Regions from separate parts of the Herbaspirillum sp. C7C8 genome, predicted to be linked through region 1. Evidence: predicted binding sites of a transcription regulator. Region 1 holds the regulator's gene; the other holds the start of a gene.
The links. Region 1 encodes sigma-54, which starts transcription at its own class of promoters, with help from an activator protein. Its sites were predicted from a motif close to TGGCANGNAANCTGCTTT; they were not measured.
Positions count from the first base shown of each region.

Region 2: a site for sigma-54 is predicted at 4,128-4,145, ahead of HWE01_RS06255 (nitrate regulatory protein). Genes of this name have one in related genera too.

Region 1 covers NZ_JABXGG010000011.1:102,829-110,352, reverse strand. Annotated here, with positions in the region: gene lptC (LPS export ABC transporter periplasmic protein LptC) at 1-148, shown strand, start outside; gene lptA (lipopolysaccharide transport periplasmic protein LptA) at 200-808, shown strand; gene lptB (LPS export ABC transporter ATP-binding protein) at 811-1,554, shown strand; gene HWE01_RS14395 (RNA polymerase factor sigma-54) at 1,654-3,144, shown strand; gene hpf (ribosome hibernation-promoting factor, HPF/YfiA family) at 3,298-3,660, shown strand; gene grxD (Grx4 family monothiol glutaredoxin) at 4,035-4,346, shown strand; gene HWE01_RS14380 (UbiX family flavin prenyltransferase) at 4,372-4,974, shown strand; gene HWE01_RS14375 (SDR family oxidoreductase) at 5,145-5,903, opposite strand; gene mdeB (alpha-ketoglutarate dehydrogenase) at 6,069-7,524, opposite strand, start outside.
Region 2 covers NZ_JABXGG010000003.1:359,129-366,652, forward strand. Annotated here, with positions in the region: gene HWE01_RS06235 (MFS transporter) at 1-1,187, opposite strand, end outside; gene HWE01_RS06240 (amidohydrolase family protein) at 1,199-2,146, opposite strand; gene HWE01_RS06245 (LysR family transcriptional regulator) at 2,274-3,155, shown strand; gene HWE01_RS06250 (YitT family protein) at 3,398-4,075, shown strand; gene HWE01_RS06255 (nitrate regulatory protein) at 4,182-5,441, shown strand; gene atzF (allophanate hydrolase) at 5,467-6,882, opposite strand; gene uca (urea carboxylase) at 6,879-7,524, opposite strand, start outside.

The DNA of each region.
Region 1 (7,524 bases):
AATCGTCAAGACCGACAAGCCGGTCGCCATGACCATGGGGACCACGCGCCTCAATGGGGTGGGCATGGTGGCCAACAATGCGACGCAGGTGGTGCAGCTGCTCGGCAATGTACGCGGCTATTACGAGCCCGCACCGAAGAAACGCTAAGCCGGTTCAGTCCCGGACAAGAACGCCAAGAATCGAACAGACAGGAAACCAATGAAACGCTCACTCTTACTGCCGATGCTGATGCTGGCTGCCGTGTGCGGTGTGGCCAACGCCGAGAAGGCGGACTCCACCAAGCCCACCAACATCGAGGCAGACCAGATGGTCTATGACGACGTGCGCCAGGTGAAGACCTTCACCGGCAACGTCGTGATGACACGTGGCACCCTGATCATCAAGGCCGGCCGCGTGGTATTGACGACCGATCAGTACGGTTATGAAAATGCGGTGCTGTATGCCGCGCCTGGTGCGCTGGCAACCTTCCGCCAGAAGCGTGACGGCGGCCCCAATCTGTGGATCGAAGGCCAGGCCGAGCGCATCGAGTATTCGGAGCAGACGGAAGTGTCCAAGCTGTTCCAGCGCGCCCACATCCAGCGCATGGACGGCGACCGCATCACCGATGAAGTCAACGGCGAATTCATTTCCTATGACAGCCGCGCCGAATTCTATTCGGTCAACAACACTGCCAGCGGCCAGAGCAAGCCGGGCGCGGGCCGCATCACGGCCGTGATCCAGCCCAAGAACCCGCCGCCGGCCACGGACGCCCAGCCCGCAGCACCGGCCCAGCCGGCAGCGCGTCGTCAGAACGGAAAGGACCAGTAAGGATGGTAGCCAGTTCGCTGGTCGTTCGCGGCCTGAAGAAAAGTTACGGCGCGCGCCAGGTGGTGCGCGATGTCTCGATGGAAGTGCGCAGCGGCGAAGTGGTCGGCCTGCTCGGCCCCAATGGTGCCGGCAAGACCACCTCGTTCTACATGATCGTGGGGCTGGTACCCTCCGATGGCGGCGAGATCGACCTGGATGGCGCGCCCATTTCGCGCATGCCCATTCACAAGCGCGCCACCATGGGCCTATCCTACCTGCCGCAGGAAGCCTCGGTGTTTCGCAAGCTGACGGTGGAAGACAACATCCGCGCCGTGCTGGAGCTGCGCCAGGAAGACGGCAAGCCGCTCTCGCGCGATGAAATCGAGGGCCGCCTCAACAACCTGCTGCACGAACTGCAGATCGAAAAGCTGCGCGAAAGCCAGGCCCTGTCACTGTCGGGCGGTGAGCGCCGACGCGTCGAGATCGCTCGCGCGCTGGCCACCGATCCGCGCTTCGTGCTGCTCGATGAACCGTTTGCCGGTATCGACCCGATTGCGGTGATCGAGATCCAGCGTATCGTGCGCTTCCTCAAGGAGCGTGGCATCGGCGTGCTCATCACCGACCACAACGTGCGCGAGACGCTGGGCATCTGCGATCGCGCCTACATCATCAACCAGGGCACGGTGCTGGCCAGCGGCAATCCGGAAGAGATCATTGCCAACGAGTCGGTACGCCGCGTCTATCTGGGCGAGCACTTCCGCATGTAAGCAGCACAGTCGCCCTACGTATCGAGCATCACCGACACCCAGGCATCACGCAACGACAGGCACAGCAACCCGCGGGCCACGCCGCTTTCAGAAAGACAGATGAAACAGTCGCTCCAGTTACGTACCTCGCAGCACCTCGCATTGACGCCGCAACTGCAGCAGTCGATCAGGCTGCTGCAACTGTCGACGCTGGAACTGCACCAGGAACTGGAACAGATCCTCTCCGACAATCCCCTGCTGGAGCGTCTCGATGACGCTCTCGACAATTCGGTGCGTCTGCTGGCCGACGGTGCCGTCTCCAGTTCGCCTTCCAGTGGCGTGGCCGACACCCCTCATGAAAACAGCGGCGAAGCGACGCCCGCTGCCAGCGATGGCGATTCCAGCTTCGAGTACCAGGACAACAATCCGGACACCGGTGTCACCGGTGATGCCGACTGGAGCTTCGATGACGTCGCCCGCAGCGGCAAGTCACCCGATGACGACGATGCCCGCCCGCAGCTGGAAGCCCATGAACTGACCCTGCGCGAACACCTGCTGGAACAGATCCGCGTGACTGCGCGCACCCTGCGCGATCGTGCGCTGCTGGAACTGCTCACCGATGCGCTCGACGAGAGCGGCTATCTGGAAGAACCGCTGGAAGACATCCTCGCGCGCCTGCCTGAAGAGCTGGGTATCGACATGGAAGAGCTGTCGATTTCGCTCAAGCTGCTGCAGAGCCTGGACCCGGCCGGCGTGGGCGCGCGCAGTGCCGGCGAATGCCTGGCCTTGCAGATCCGCCGCCTGCCCAAGATCCCCTTTGTCACGCGCAAGCTGGCGCTGAGGATCGTTGAGGATTACCTGCCGCTGTTCGCCCAGCGCGACTTCAACAAGATCAAGAAGGCTCTCGATTGTGATGACGAAGACCTGCGTGAAGCCCAGGCCGTGATCCGCCAGTGCCGTCCGCATCCGGGTGCCGAATTCGCGCGTGACGCCTCGGACTACGTGGTGCCGGACGTGATTGTCAAGCAGACAAAGAACGGCTGGCAGGTCATGCTCAACCATGAGGTCATGCCCAAGCTGCGCGTCAATGCGATGTACGCCAGTGCCTTGAAGCAGGCCAAGGGCGAAGGTTCGCTGTCCTCGCAGTTGCAGGAAGCCAAGTGGCTCATCAAGAACATGCGGCAACGTTTCGATACAATTTTGCGCGTCGCGCAGGCTATTGTGGAACGTCAAAGAAACTTCTTTTCCCATGGTGCAGTGGCCATGCGCCCCCTTGTGCTGCGTGAAATTGCTGATACACTGGGTCTACACGAGAGCACCATCTCTCGCGTGACGACTCAGAAATACATGCTCACTCCGCATGGTATGTTTGAGTTGAAATACTTCTTCGGTAGCCACGTCGCGACTGAAACCGGAGGCGAAGCTTCCTCCACCGCGATACGGGCGCTGATCAAACAGTTGATAGGAGCCGAAAACCCGCAGACCCCATTATCCGATAGCAAGATTGCGGATATGCTGGCAGAACAAGGCATGGTGGTCGCGCGACGCACAGTCGCCAAATACCGCGAAGTGTTGAAGATTCCGCCAGTCAATCTCCGCAAGTCCCTCTGAGTTTTTCCTCAGTTTTTCTGCAGTACCGTTGCTGTGTTCAGGCAAGCATCCCGACTGATGCCCACGCCATCCGACACGAAGACCGTGCCCGTGGTACAGCTGCAGCAGGATCGATTGCACGAACCTCCAGTGACTTCACGATAGGAGTCTTGTATGAATCTGACCATCAGTGGACACCACCTCGAACTGACCCCCGCCATCCGGGAATACGTGCAAAGCAAGCTCTCGCGTATCAAGCGCCATTTCGACAACGTGATCGACGTCAGCGTGATCCTGAGCGTAGATAAACTCACAGAAAAGGAAAAGCGCCAAAAAGCGGAAATCAACGTCCACATCAAGGGGAAGGATCTACATGCGGAAAGCATCGCACACGACCTCTACGCTGCCATTGACACCCTGATCGACAAGCTCGATCGCCAGGTCATCAAGCACAAGGACAAGTTGCAGGAGCATCACTCCATTGCCAAGCGCCTGCCGGACGACACGCCCGAGGATGCGGTAGCCGGAGCGGCATAAGCCAGGACACCAACGGCAAGCCACCTCGCAGCCTGCAGGGCTGCTGAGAAAGCCAGCCGGATTTCACGAGGAAGGGGCGCGCAAGCGCCCTTTTTCATTGGGGCCACAGCATCGGCGATGCCTGTGAAAAACATATAAATCATTACGCCGGGCAACTTCCCGGCAAAACCGCAGTGAACATTGTTCATCGCTCTGCTTGAATGTCTTGCGCAGCACCCTCATCTGCTGCCCAGAAGAAACTGCATACGATATAAATCATTTCCCTGATGCAATTTCCCGCCGGCTCAGACGGACGAATGGCGTGCTGCCGATTTCAACGCGCCTGCCGGCTTTTCCCTATAATGTCGGGCAATCCCATTTTTAAAGGCACAGCCATGAGCGACGTCCAATCCTGGATCAAAGAAACCGTGACCCAAAACCCTGTGGTGCTGTTCATGAAGGGCACCGCGCAGTTCCCGCAATGCGGCTTTTCCGGCAAGGCCATCCAGCTGCTCAAGGCCAGCGGCGCCGAGAACATCGTCACCGTCAACGTGCTGGAAAGCCCCGACGTGCGCCAGGGCATCAAGGAATACTCGAACTGGCCGACCATTCCCCAGCTGTACGTGAAGGGCGAATTCGTCGGTGGCTCCGACATCATGAGCGAGATGTACGCCTCGGGCGAGCTGCAGACCCTGATCAAGGGCTGAGTCTGCCCTGCCCCGTAGAGCGCGCATGAGTGCTTCTTCCAGTCAGCCCCGCCAGCGCCTGATCGTTGCGATCACCGGGGCCACCGGGGCCATCTATGGTGTCCGGCTGCTGGAACACCTGCGCAAGCATGGTCAGGTGGAGACGCATCTGATGGTCTCCGAAGCCGGCGTGCTCAATCTGCACCAGGAACTGGACATGCGGCGCAAGGATGTGGAAGCGCTGGCCGATGTGGTGCACAACGTGCGCGATGTCGGCGCGTGCATCGCCAGTGGCTCGTTCGCCTCTGCCGGCATGGTGGTGGCGCCCTGTTCGATGAAGACCCTGGCCGCCGTGGCGCATGGCCTCTCCGACAATCTCATCACCCGTGCAGCCGATGTGGTGCTCAAGGAACGCCGCCGACTGGTGCTGATGGTGCGCGAGACCCCGTTCAATCTGGCCCATCTGCGCAACATGACCTCAGTCACGGAAATGGGCGGCGTGATCTTCCCGCCCCTGCCCGGCTTCTACCAGCGCCCTGCGTCCATGGAAGAAATGGTGGATCACACCCTGGGGCGCGTGCTGGACATGTTCGGGATTGCCATGCAGTTGACGCCGGAGTGGCAGGGCATGAAGGGTAATCCGGGCTGACGTTCTTCGTGTCCCGCAACATCTCTTCCGACGCCGGATTGCAAATATCTCAGATTGGCGTGGGTCCTGCGCTGATCATCGGCTAGAGGATCAAGCCTTTCAGCGCTTCAGAAAAATGGCCGCAGCTCATCACTGCGGCCATTTCTTCATTTCGGAACAAACAAGGGCCATCAACCCCGCCCGATATAGGGCATCTTGGTCGCCATCACGGTCATGAACTGCACATTGGCCTCCAGCGGCAGGCTGTCCATGTAGAGGATGGCCCGGGCCACGTGTTCGGCATCCATGGTCGGCTCGACCTTGGTGGAGCCGTCGGCCTGCAGCGTTCCCTTCTTCATCAGGGTGGTCATGTCGGTGGAGGCATTGCCGATATCGATCTGGCCGCAGGCGATGTCATAGGCGCGGCCATCCAGCGAGGTGGCCTTGGTCAGACCCGTGATGGCGTGCTTGGTCGCGGTATAGGATGCCGAGAACGGACGCGGCGCATGCGCCGAAATCGAACCGTTGTTGATGATGCGGCCACCGCGCGGCGACTGCTCCTTCATGATGCGGAAGGCTTCCTGGGTGCAGAGGAAAACCCCGGTCAGGTTGATGTCCACCGCCGCCTTCCACTGCTCCACGCTCAGTTCTTCCAGCGACACCGGCGGGGCGAAGATGCCGGCATTGTTGAACAGCATGTCCAGCCGCCCGAAGCGTTCGCGCGTCCTGGCGAAGAGCTGCTTCACCGACGCCGGATCAGTCACGTCGGCCGCCACCACCAGCGCATGGGCAGCGTGTTCAGCGGCCAGCCTGACCGTCTCTTCCAGCGCCTCCTGGCGACGTCCGGCCAGCGTCACGCCATAGCCTTCGCGCAGCAGCGCCAGGGTGATCTGCCGGCCGATGCCGGAACCTGCGCCGGTCACCAGCGCAATACGTTTGGGTGCAGCCATCGTGTGTACTCCTCACTCACGGTATGTCATGGACGATGCGCATCACGGCGCAATAAAAAACCGCCCGTGATGCACGGGCGGTTTTCACTATAGCAAACACGGGGTCGCGCCAGATGAGAGATTTTCAATCCGGCGGCCCGGCATTCATCTGTTGCCTCTCACGCTTCATACTGTGGAAGACAGGGGCTTGCCGGTATCGATACCCAAGGTCCGCGCCGCGTCTTCCAAGCGCGCACGATCCTCCCCCCACACTTCACACAAGGCCGTATACGCAATCCAGCGCGCATCGATCTCGAAGAAGTCACGCAGATTCACCCGCGTATCGCTGCGACCAAACCCGTCCGTACCCAAGGTCACATACGGCGCCGGCACGAACGCGCGGATGCTCTCGGGCAAGCTGCGGATGTAATCGCTCACCGCAATCACCGGCGCTGCGCTGCCTTGCAATTGCGCCGTTACATAGGGCTGGGCCGGGCTGGCCGACAGGCGCTGGGCACGTTGCGTCGCCACGCCATCACGTGCCAGCTCGGTATAGCTGGTCACGCTCCACACCTCGGCCTCGATCTGCCAGTGCTGCTGCAGCAGCGCCGCTGCGGCCACGGCCTCCTTGAGAATGGGGCCCGAGCCCAGCAAGCGCACCTGCGCACCCGCCTTGCTACCCAGGCAGTAAAAACCGCGCAGGATCCCCTCCTGCACGCCGTCCGGCAGACTGGGCTGAGCCTCGTTCTCGTTGGTGACAGTGATGTAGTAGAACACGTCATCACCGCGTTCCATCATGCGGCGCATGCCCTCATCCAGGATCACCGCCAGCTCATACGCATAGGCCGGGTCGTACGAAACACAGTTGGGAATCGACGCTGCCGTCACCAGGCTGTTGCCATCCTGATGCTGCAGGCCCTCGCCGCCCAGTGTGGTGCGCCCCGAGGTAGCCCCGATCAGGAAGCCGCGCGCCCGCTGGTCTGCAGCGGCCCAGATCAGATCGCCGATGCGCTGGAAACCGAACATCGAGTAGTAGATGTAGAAGGGCAGCATCGGCGTGCCATGCACCGAGTAGGCAGTGGCCGCTGCGGTCCAGGAAGAAATCGCGCCGGCCTCGGTGATGCCCTCCTCCAGAATCTGTCCATCTTTCGCTTCGCGATAGTAGAGGATGGAACCGATATCCTCCGGCTCATACAACTGCCCTTGCGACGAATAGATGCCGACCTGACGGAACAGGTTGGCCATGCCGAAGGTGCGCGCCTCATCGGCCACGATGGGCACGACATACTGGCCGAAATCCTTGTCCTTCAACAGATTGCCGAGCTGACGCACCAGCGCCATGGTGGAGGACATCTCCTTGCCGTCGGCCTCCAGCGCGAACCGGGCGTGCGCCTCCAGCGGCGGCACCGCGCGCCCTGCCTGCCCGGCCTGGCGGCGCGGCAGATACCCGCCGAGCGCGGCGCGACGGGCATGCAGGTGCTTCATCTCCGGACTGTCATCGGCCGGCTTGTAGAAGGCCAGCTCACGGCATTGATCATCAGTGAGCGGCAGCTTGAAGCGGTCGCGGAACTGCAGCAGGCTTTCTTCATCCAGCTTCTTCTGCTGGTGTGTGGTCATCTTGCCTTCGCCCGCCGCGCCCATG
Region 2 (7,524 bases), on a different contig from region 1:
CCGACGAAGCCGCCCAGGTTGCCGATGGAAACGATCAGCGCCAGGCCGCCAGCCGCCGCACGTCCGGTCAGGAAGCCCGAGGGGATGGCCCAGAAGGTCGCCTGGAAGGAGAGGATGGACGCCACCGCGATGGTAATGGCCAGCATCTTCAGCGGCGGCGTATGCAGGAAGGCCGAGATCGCCAGCGACACGGCCGCCAGCACGATGGCCCCGGCCACGAAGAACAGGCGTCGCTCGCTGCGATTGGCCAGACGCGCCCAGAGGATCATCGCCACCGCACCGACCAGGTAAGGAACGGCCGCGACCAGGCCAACCTGATGCGATGGCAGGCCGAACTCGCGGATGATCTGCGGCAGCCACAAGCCGATGCCGAGGGAACCGATGATGCCGCAGAAGTTGGCAGCGGCCAGCGCGAACACACGCCAGTTGGTAAAGGCATCCTTGAGCTTGTTGCCATGACGGGCGGCCAGGACGTTCTGTTCGGTGGACAGGGCATTGTCCAGCCACTGCTTTTCGTCGGGGGTGAGCCAGGCAGCCTTGGACGGGCGATCCGGCAACAGGAACAGGCACAGCACGCCCAGCAGCACAGCCGGCAAGGCTTCCAGCAAGAGCAGCACCTGCCAGCCCTGATAGCCCCACATGCCGTGCAATTCCATCAGAGCGCCCGACAGCGGCGAGCCGATGATGTTGGCGATCGGAATGCCGATCAGGAAAAAGGCCGTGGCCTTGCCGCGCCAGGCACCGGGGAACCACTGGGTGAAGTACAGGTAGATGCCCGGCGTGAATCCGGCCTCGGCCATGCCCAGCAGGAAGCGCGCCAGAGCAAAGCTCTTGGGACCGACCACGAAGGCGGTGGCCATCGAGATCAGGCCCCAGGAAATCATGATGCGCGAGATCCACATGCGGGCGCCGAAGCGATGCAGCGCCAGGTTGCTGGGAATCTCGAAGAGAAAATAGCCGATGAAGAACAGCCCCGCCCCCAGACCGAACTGCGACGGTGTCAGGCCCAGATCCTTGTTCATGGTCAGCGCGGCGAAACCGACGTTGATGCGATCGAGGTAGCTGACCACGTAGCACAACAGAATGAAGGGAATGAGACGGCGCAACACCTTCTTCATGATGGCCTCTTCACTGACGACGGGTGTAGCCACAGCCGCTGCTGCGGGAGAGATGGAAACCTGCGACATGGGCGACTCCGTCAGAATTGGTAAAGGCGAGTGGGGTTGTCGACCAGCACGGTACGCACCATCGCGTCCGAACCCAGCCAGGCCGTCATGACATCGAGCAGGCGTGCATCGTCGGGCTTGTGTTGCTCGGTCGGATGCGGCCAGTCGCTGCCCCACACCAGCTGGGACGGCGCCACTTGCAGCAGGGCGCGCGCCAATGGTGCGACGTCCTCGTAATCGGGGGCGCCACGCTTGCTGTGGAGATAGGCGCCGGAGAGCTTGACGCTGGCGCGCTGCTCGCGCATCAAGCCGGTGACGAAATCGAATACCGGATGGGTCGGGCCGGCCTGCAGGGGAATGCGGGCGAAGTGGTCGAACACCAGAGGCACCGGGAGCTTCGATAGCAGCGCACGGTTGTTCAGCAGGACCTCATTGGGCATGTTGACCTGAAGATGCCAGCCCAGCGGCGCCACACGGCGTGCCAGCGGCTCCATCATCGCAACGCTGGTGACCGACCCCAGCGCCAGGTTGAAGCGCAGTCCGCGCACTCCGGCGTGATGCAGGCGCTGCAGTTCGGCGTCGCTGACCTGGTCATTGACCACGGCCACGCCACGGGCGACATTGCCCAGTTGTGCCAGCGCGTCGAGCATACAGCTGTTGTCCACGCCATAAGCCGAAGGGGTCACCACGACGTTGCGCGTCGTACCCAGTCGCTGTTGCAGATGACGATACATGGCCACGGTGGCCGGCGCATGCAGCAGTTTGGCGCCGGGCGCCCATGCGAAGCGCGGGTCGTAGATGTGCATGTGACAGTCGCAGGCATCGGCCGGCAGACGGCTGGCGGCGTGTTCGCTGCCGGAGGAATGGGCATAGGTTTCGGATTGCGCCAGCGCCAGCGGCAGGTATGTCGCGGCCCCGAGGCCAAGCGCGAGGTGCGCGCTGCGCCGCAGGAAATGGCGCCGGGAAGGAAAGTCTTGCATCGTACTGGTCTCCATGTTGTCGTCACCGCCGAGGGCGAGTGTTCTTGTTTGGAGGGCAGTCTACGTGCGGGAATATTTAATGTATATTTGCTTTTATTTTTGAATTCATAACTTTCAGGAATGAATCATGGACTTCCGTGATCTCAAGTATTTTGCCGTCATCGCCGAGGAAGGGCATGTGGGACGGGCTGCCGAACGGCTCTACAAGACACAGCCGGCGCTGACCAAATGTATTGATCGCCTGGAAGAACAACTGGGTGCACCGCTGTTCGAACGCGTGGGGCGCGGCATCCGCCTGACCGCGGTGGGTGAGGCCCTGCTCAACCGCGCGCGGCGCATCAGCCTGATGATGGACGAGACCGCCCGCGAGATCGGCGACTATGCCCACGGGCGCGAGGGCAACATCCGCCTGGGCTGTATCCCCACCCTGGCCGAGCACATCCTGCCGGGCATCTGCCAGCAGTTGCTGGCAGAGGCGGAGAAGGTCACGATCGATCTGAAGGTCTCCATGAACGATGCCCTGCTGGAGGGATTGAAGGCGGGAGAACTGGATGTGGTGCTGGGGCCGATGATCCAGGATGACGAAGTCTTCCATACCGAAGAGATCATGCGCGACGAGATGGTCGTCATGGCCAGTCCGAATCATCCGGTCTTCGACAGGAAGATCAAGCTGCGCCACCTGCTGGACTATCAATGGGTGCTGCCCGCGCAATCGGTCCTGAGCCGCCAGTGGCTGGACAACGTGTTCGACCGCCATCACCTCCCCCGCCCCACGGTCCAGATCACCCCGACCGTGCTGAACATGATCATGCCGCTCATCGAGCGCAGCAACCTGCTGGGCTTTGCCTCCAAGCTGAACCTGCTGGCCGGGCGCGGCCATCTGCGCGAAGTGGTGCTGAAGGAGACCACCATGCTGCGCCGGATGGGACTGACCTACCGGCGCGATACCTATCTCTCGCCGGCGGCACTGAGGCTCATCAAGATCATTCGCGGCACTTCGCTGGACTGACATTTCCAGCCCTTCCGAAAATTCAGGTTCTGGCACATTTCCTGCTTGCCGAGAAGTGTTGCAGCGGCGCCGCGCCGTCTCATCCGACTCTCGCCGCACTGCAACAAATCCATTACCATGCGCCCCAGCGGCGGCTGTCGACGATTGAAGGCAGCTGCACACCGTTGGCTGCACCGGCTTACCCGCCGACCTGGCCAGCGACGTGACGCGTTCGTTATCCACGATTGATGATTGGTATTGCCATGACGACTTCCACTGCGGATTCCTCGCCCTCCTCGCCCATTGCCGCTGCGCCCGCCGCACGTGCCAGTACCGCGGCCCTACCTGCCGTGCGCCACAGCTGGATCGACAACCTGCAAGGCCAGCTCTTCGGTGTGGTGATGATCGCCTTCGGCATGTCCATGCTGCACAGCCTGGGCCTGATCATCGGTCAGATCGCCGGTGTGGCCTTCCTGGTGACCTATGCCACCGGCATCAGCTTCGGCATGGCCTTTACCCTCATCAACCTGCCCTTCTACCTGCTGGCCGCCCTGCGCATGGGCGCCGCCTTCACCTGGCGCACCCTGGCCGCCGTCACGGCAGTCTCGGTACTGACCAACGTAGCCGGCAACTACATCAGCTACAGCCACCTCGATCCCGCCGTCGGGGCAGTGCTGGCCGGACTGTGCGTGGGCATCGGCCTGATCGGGCTGTTCCGCCACCAGGCCAGCTGCGGCGGCATGAGCATCCTGGCCACCTACGTGCAGGAACGCACCGGCTTCAAGGCCGGCTGGCTTCTGATGGGCTTTGACCTGGCGCTGTTTGCGACGGCGGCCCTGTTCCTGCCGATGGATCGCGTGTTCTATTCGCTCATCGGCGCCATCACGATGAACCTGTTCGTGGCGTGGAATCATCGCTACGAGTGGTATATCGCCCGCTAGGGAGCGGATGCCGGGCAAGTCGATTCCATTACAATCCGGGGATGCAGCGCCATTGCATGAAACTTGCTGGCGCTGAGGGTCTCCCTGATTCTTCGTCCTGCCGTCCATGAGCCAAGTCCTGAACTACCTGATCACCGCCCGCCGCTGCGAAGTGGAGGAACTGCAACGCCTGGCTCGCACCTGCCAGCTGGTACTCACCGTGGGCAAGCTGATTCATTGCCTGCAGCAGGAACGCGGGGTCTCCAACATCTATCTCGGCTCGCGCGGCGAGCGGGATGCGCAGGAGTGCCAGGAGCGCGTAGCGGCGAGCCAGGCGGCACGGTGTGAATTCGATACCTGGCTGGAATCCACCGAGCACGACAACGCTCTCTCCAATGGCGCGCGTCTCTACACCCGCATCGCCTTCGCCCTGCATGCACTGGACGGGCTGCCCAAGCTGCGCGCCGATGTGGTGGCCCTCACCTGTACCCCGAGCGCCAGCTACGAGCGTTTCAAGACGGTGGTGGGCGCCCTGCTGGCGCTGGTGTTTGAAGCGGCCGACGTGGCCGTGGACCCCGAGATATCGCGTCTGCTGGTGGCGCTGTTCAACCTGATGCAGGGCAAGGAATTTGCCGGACGCGAACGGGCCGCCGGTGCTGCCGCGTTTGCCATGGGCAAGATCACGCGCGAACAGGAACAGACCATCGAAACCCAGATCGAGATGCAGGAACAGGCCCTGCGTCGTTTCGAATCCTTCGCCGAAGGTTTCCGCAACGAGTGGAGCGCCATGCAGGCCACCCTGCCGCTGGCCGATCTGGAAAGGCTGCGTCGCAAGCTGCTCACCGCGCATGGCCGTCCGCTCGATCCCGAACTGGCCGATGCCTGGTACCAGTGCTGCTCCACCCGCATGGATGGCCTGCACCGGGTCGAGATCCATCTGGCCAACTACCTGCAGTCGCAATGCAGGGACAAGATCGCCGAATTGCAGAAGGAACTGGACCACCAGGGCCAGCTCTTCAGCCAGGATGATGCACTCGATCCATTGGCCCCGCTGGTCGCCTTCCCCTCCAGCCTGGAAGACCAGGCGCTGCCGGAGCAATCGCTGCGTACCGGGGTGGGGCCGCACCTGACCCACTCCATCGTCGACATCCTGCGCACCCAGTCCGAGCGCCTGCAGAACCTGACCCAGGAACTGGCCACCGTGCGCGAGAGCCTGGAAGAACGCAAGCTCATCGAGCGGGCCAAGGGTGTGCTGATGATGAAGCAGGGCCTCAACGAAGAAGCCGCCTATCGCCTGCTGCGCAAACACGCCATGAACCAGAACCGGCGCATCGCCGAAGTGGCGCAGGCCATTCTCTCGCTGACCGAAATCCTGCCGGACGCCTGACCAGGCGTCCGCCCTCCCCGGTTACTCACGCCGCCAGCAGGCGGTTTTCGATCTGCCGCTGTCCGACCAGTGGCCGTCCATGTGCGCGCTGCAAGGCATCGGCCACGCCCAGCAGTGCCTGGTCGGTGAAGGCCGGGCCGAATACCGTGATGCCCCAGGGCAGTCCGTTCTTCATGAAGTTCATCGGGGTGGCGACGGCCGCGTAGTCCAGCATGTTCATGAAATTGGTGTACCAGCCCAGATCCGAATTGCGCTGCACCGGCTGCTCGTGCAATTCCTCCAGGGTCACCGGACGCGGATAGGCAGGCGTGACCACGCAATCGACAGTGCTGAGGATGCGGTCGCATTGCACCTTCAGTTGCTGCAGGCGATATTGTGCGCGGAAGGTATCGACGGCGCTGTACTGCGGTGCCTTGCGCAGCACGTCGCGAATCACCGGCAGGATCTCCTCAGGCCGTTCCTGCAACAGCGCTTCGATGGTGCTGTAGCGCTCGGCCACCCACGGACCTTCGTAGAGCAGGCGCGCTGCCTCCAGAAAGGGGCTGAAATCGATGGACACGGGTACGCCGCCGATGGCCTCCAGTTGTCCCAGCGCTTCCACGAACAGGACCGGACTCTCGCTGCAGCCGAGGAATTCCAGCTGACGCGGTACTCCCACGCGCAAGCCCTCGCGTGGCGCCTGGAAGGCCGCTGCATCATTGTGCGGCAGGTTGGCCCGGCTGTATTCGTCGCGCTCGTCGGGCTCTCCTGATTGCGTGCACAGCGCCAGCAGTTGACTGGCTTCGGCTGCCGTGGCGGTGAAGAAGGTCACGCAATCCAGCGTACGGCAGGCGGGAACTACCCCGGCGGTGGAGAGCAGTCCCTTGGTCGCCTTCAGTCCGACCAGATTGTTCAGGGCGGCAGGGACGCGGCCACTGCCGGCCGTGTCAGTGCCCAATGCAAAGCTGCTCAAACCCAATGCCACCGCCAGCGATGAACCGGAGGACGAACCGCCGGAAGGATAATCCGGATGCACGCTGTTGCGGCAGGCGCCATAGGGCGAACGGGTGCCGTTGAGACCGGTGGCGAACTGATCCAGATTGCATTTGCCCATCGGCACCGCACCGAGCGCGATCAGTTGCGCTACCAGGGTGGCACTCTCGCGTGGTACGTAGCTGAAGGCCGGACAGGCCGCCGTGGTCGCAATACCCGCCAGGTCGATGTTGTCCTTGATCGAGAAGGGCACACCATACAGCGGCAGGCTGTGCGGGGATTGCCGTTCCAGCGCCTGCAGGTAGGGCTCGATCTCTTCCTCGCTCAACAGGTGGAGGTAGAGCCGGTATTGCGCATTGAGTGCGATGGCACGCTCACGCAGGCGGCCGATCACGGTGCGCGGGGACAGGCTGCCATCACGATAGGCCGCCGTGAGCGCATCGATGCGCAAGTCGAAAGGATGGATCATGCGGCCTCCTGTTCAATCTCTTCCATGACCAGCACGCACTGTCCCGCACGTACCGGACTGCCCGGCTGCACCCGTACTTCGGCGACGATGCCGGCTTCGGGGGCGGCGATGTTGATTTCCATCTTCATCGATTCCAGAATCATCAGCAGTTCACCCTGCGCCACCCGCTGGCCGGGACTGACCTTGACCTGCCACAGGTTGCCGGCAATGGGCGCATCCACGGCCAGTTGTCCCGCCTGCAGGGGTTGGTCTTCCTGCATGAGAGCACTGCCTTCCTCGCTCTCGTAGTCGGCCTGGCCGTTGGCGATCCAGCGCTGGCGCTCGGCATCGAAGGCTGCTTGCTGATGCTGGCGGAAGGCAGCGATACCCTCGGCTTCGCGTTGCAGAAAATCCTGGTAGTGCGCCAGATCCAGTCGCGTCTCCTCGATGCCGACCTCGAAGCGGCCCAGCGGGAAGTCGCGGCGGATGGTCTGCAATTCTTCGGCCGTGACCGGATAGAAACGGATCTGGTCGAAGAAGCGCAACAGCCAGGGCTTGCCCCGGAAGGCCGCGACTTCGCGATAGCGGTTCCACATCTGCAGGGTGCGGCCCACGAACTGGTAACCGCCCGGTCCTTCCATGCCATAGATGCACATATAGGCA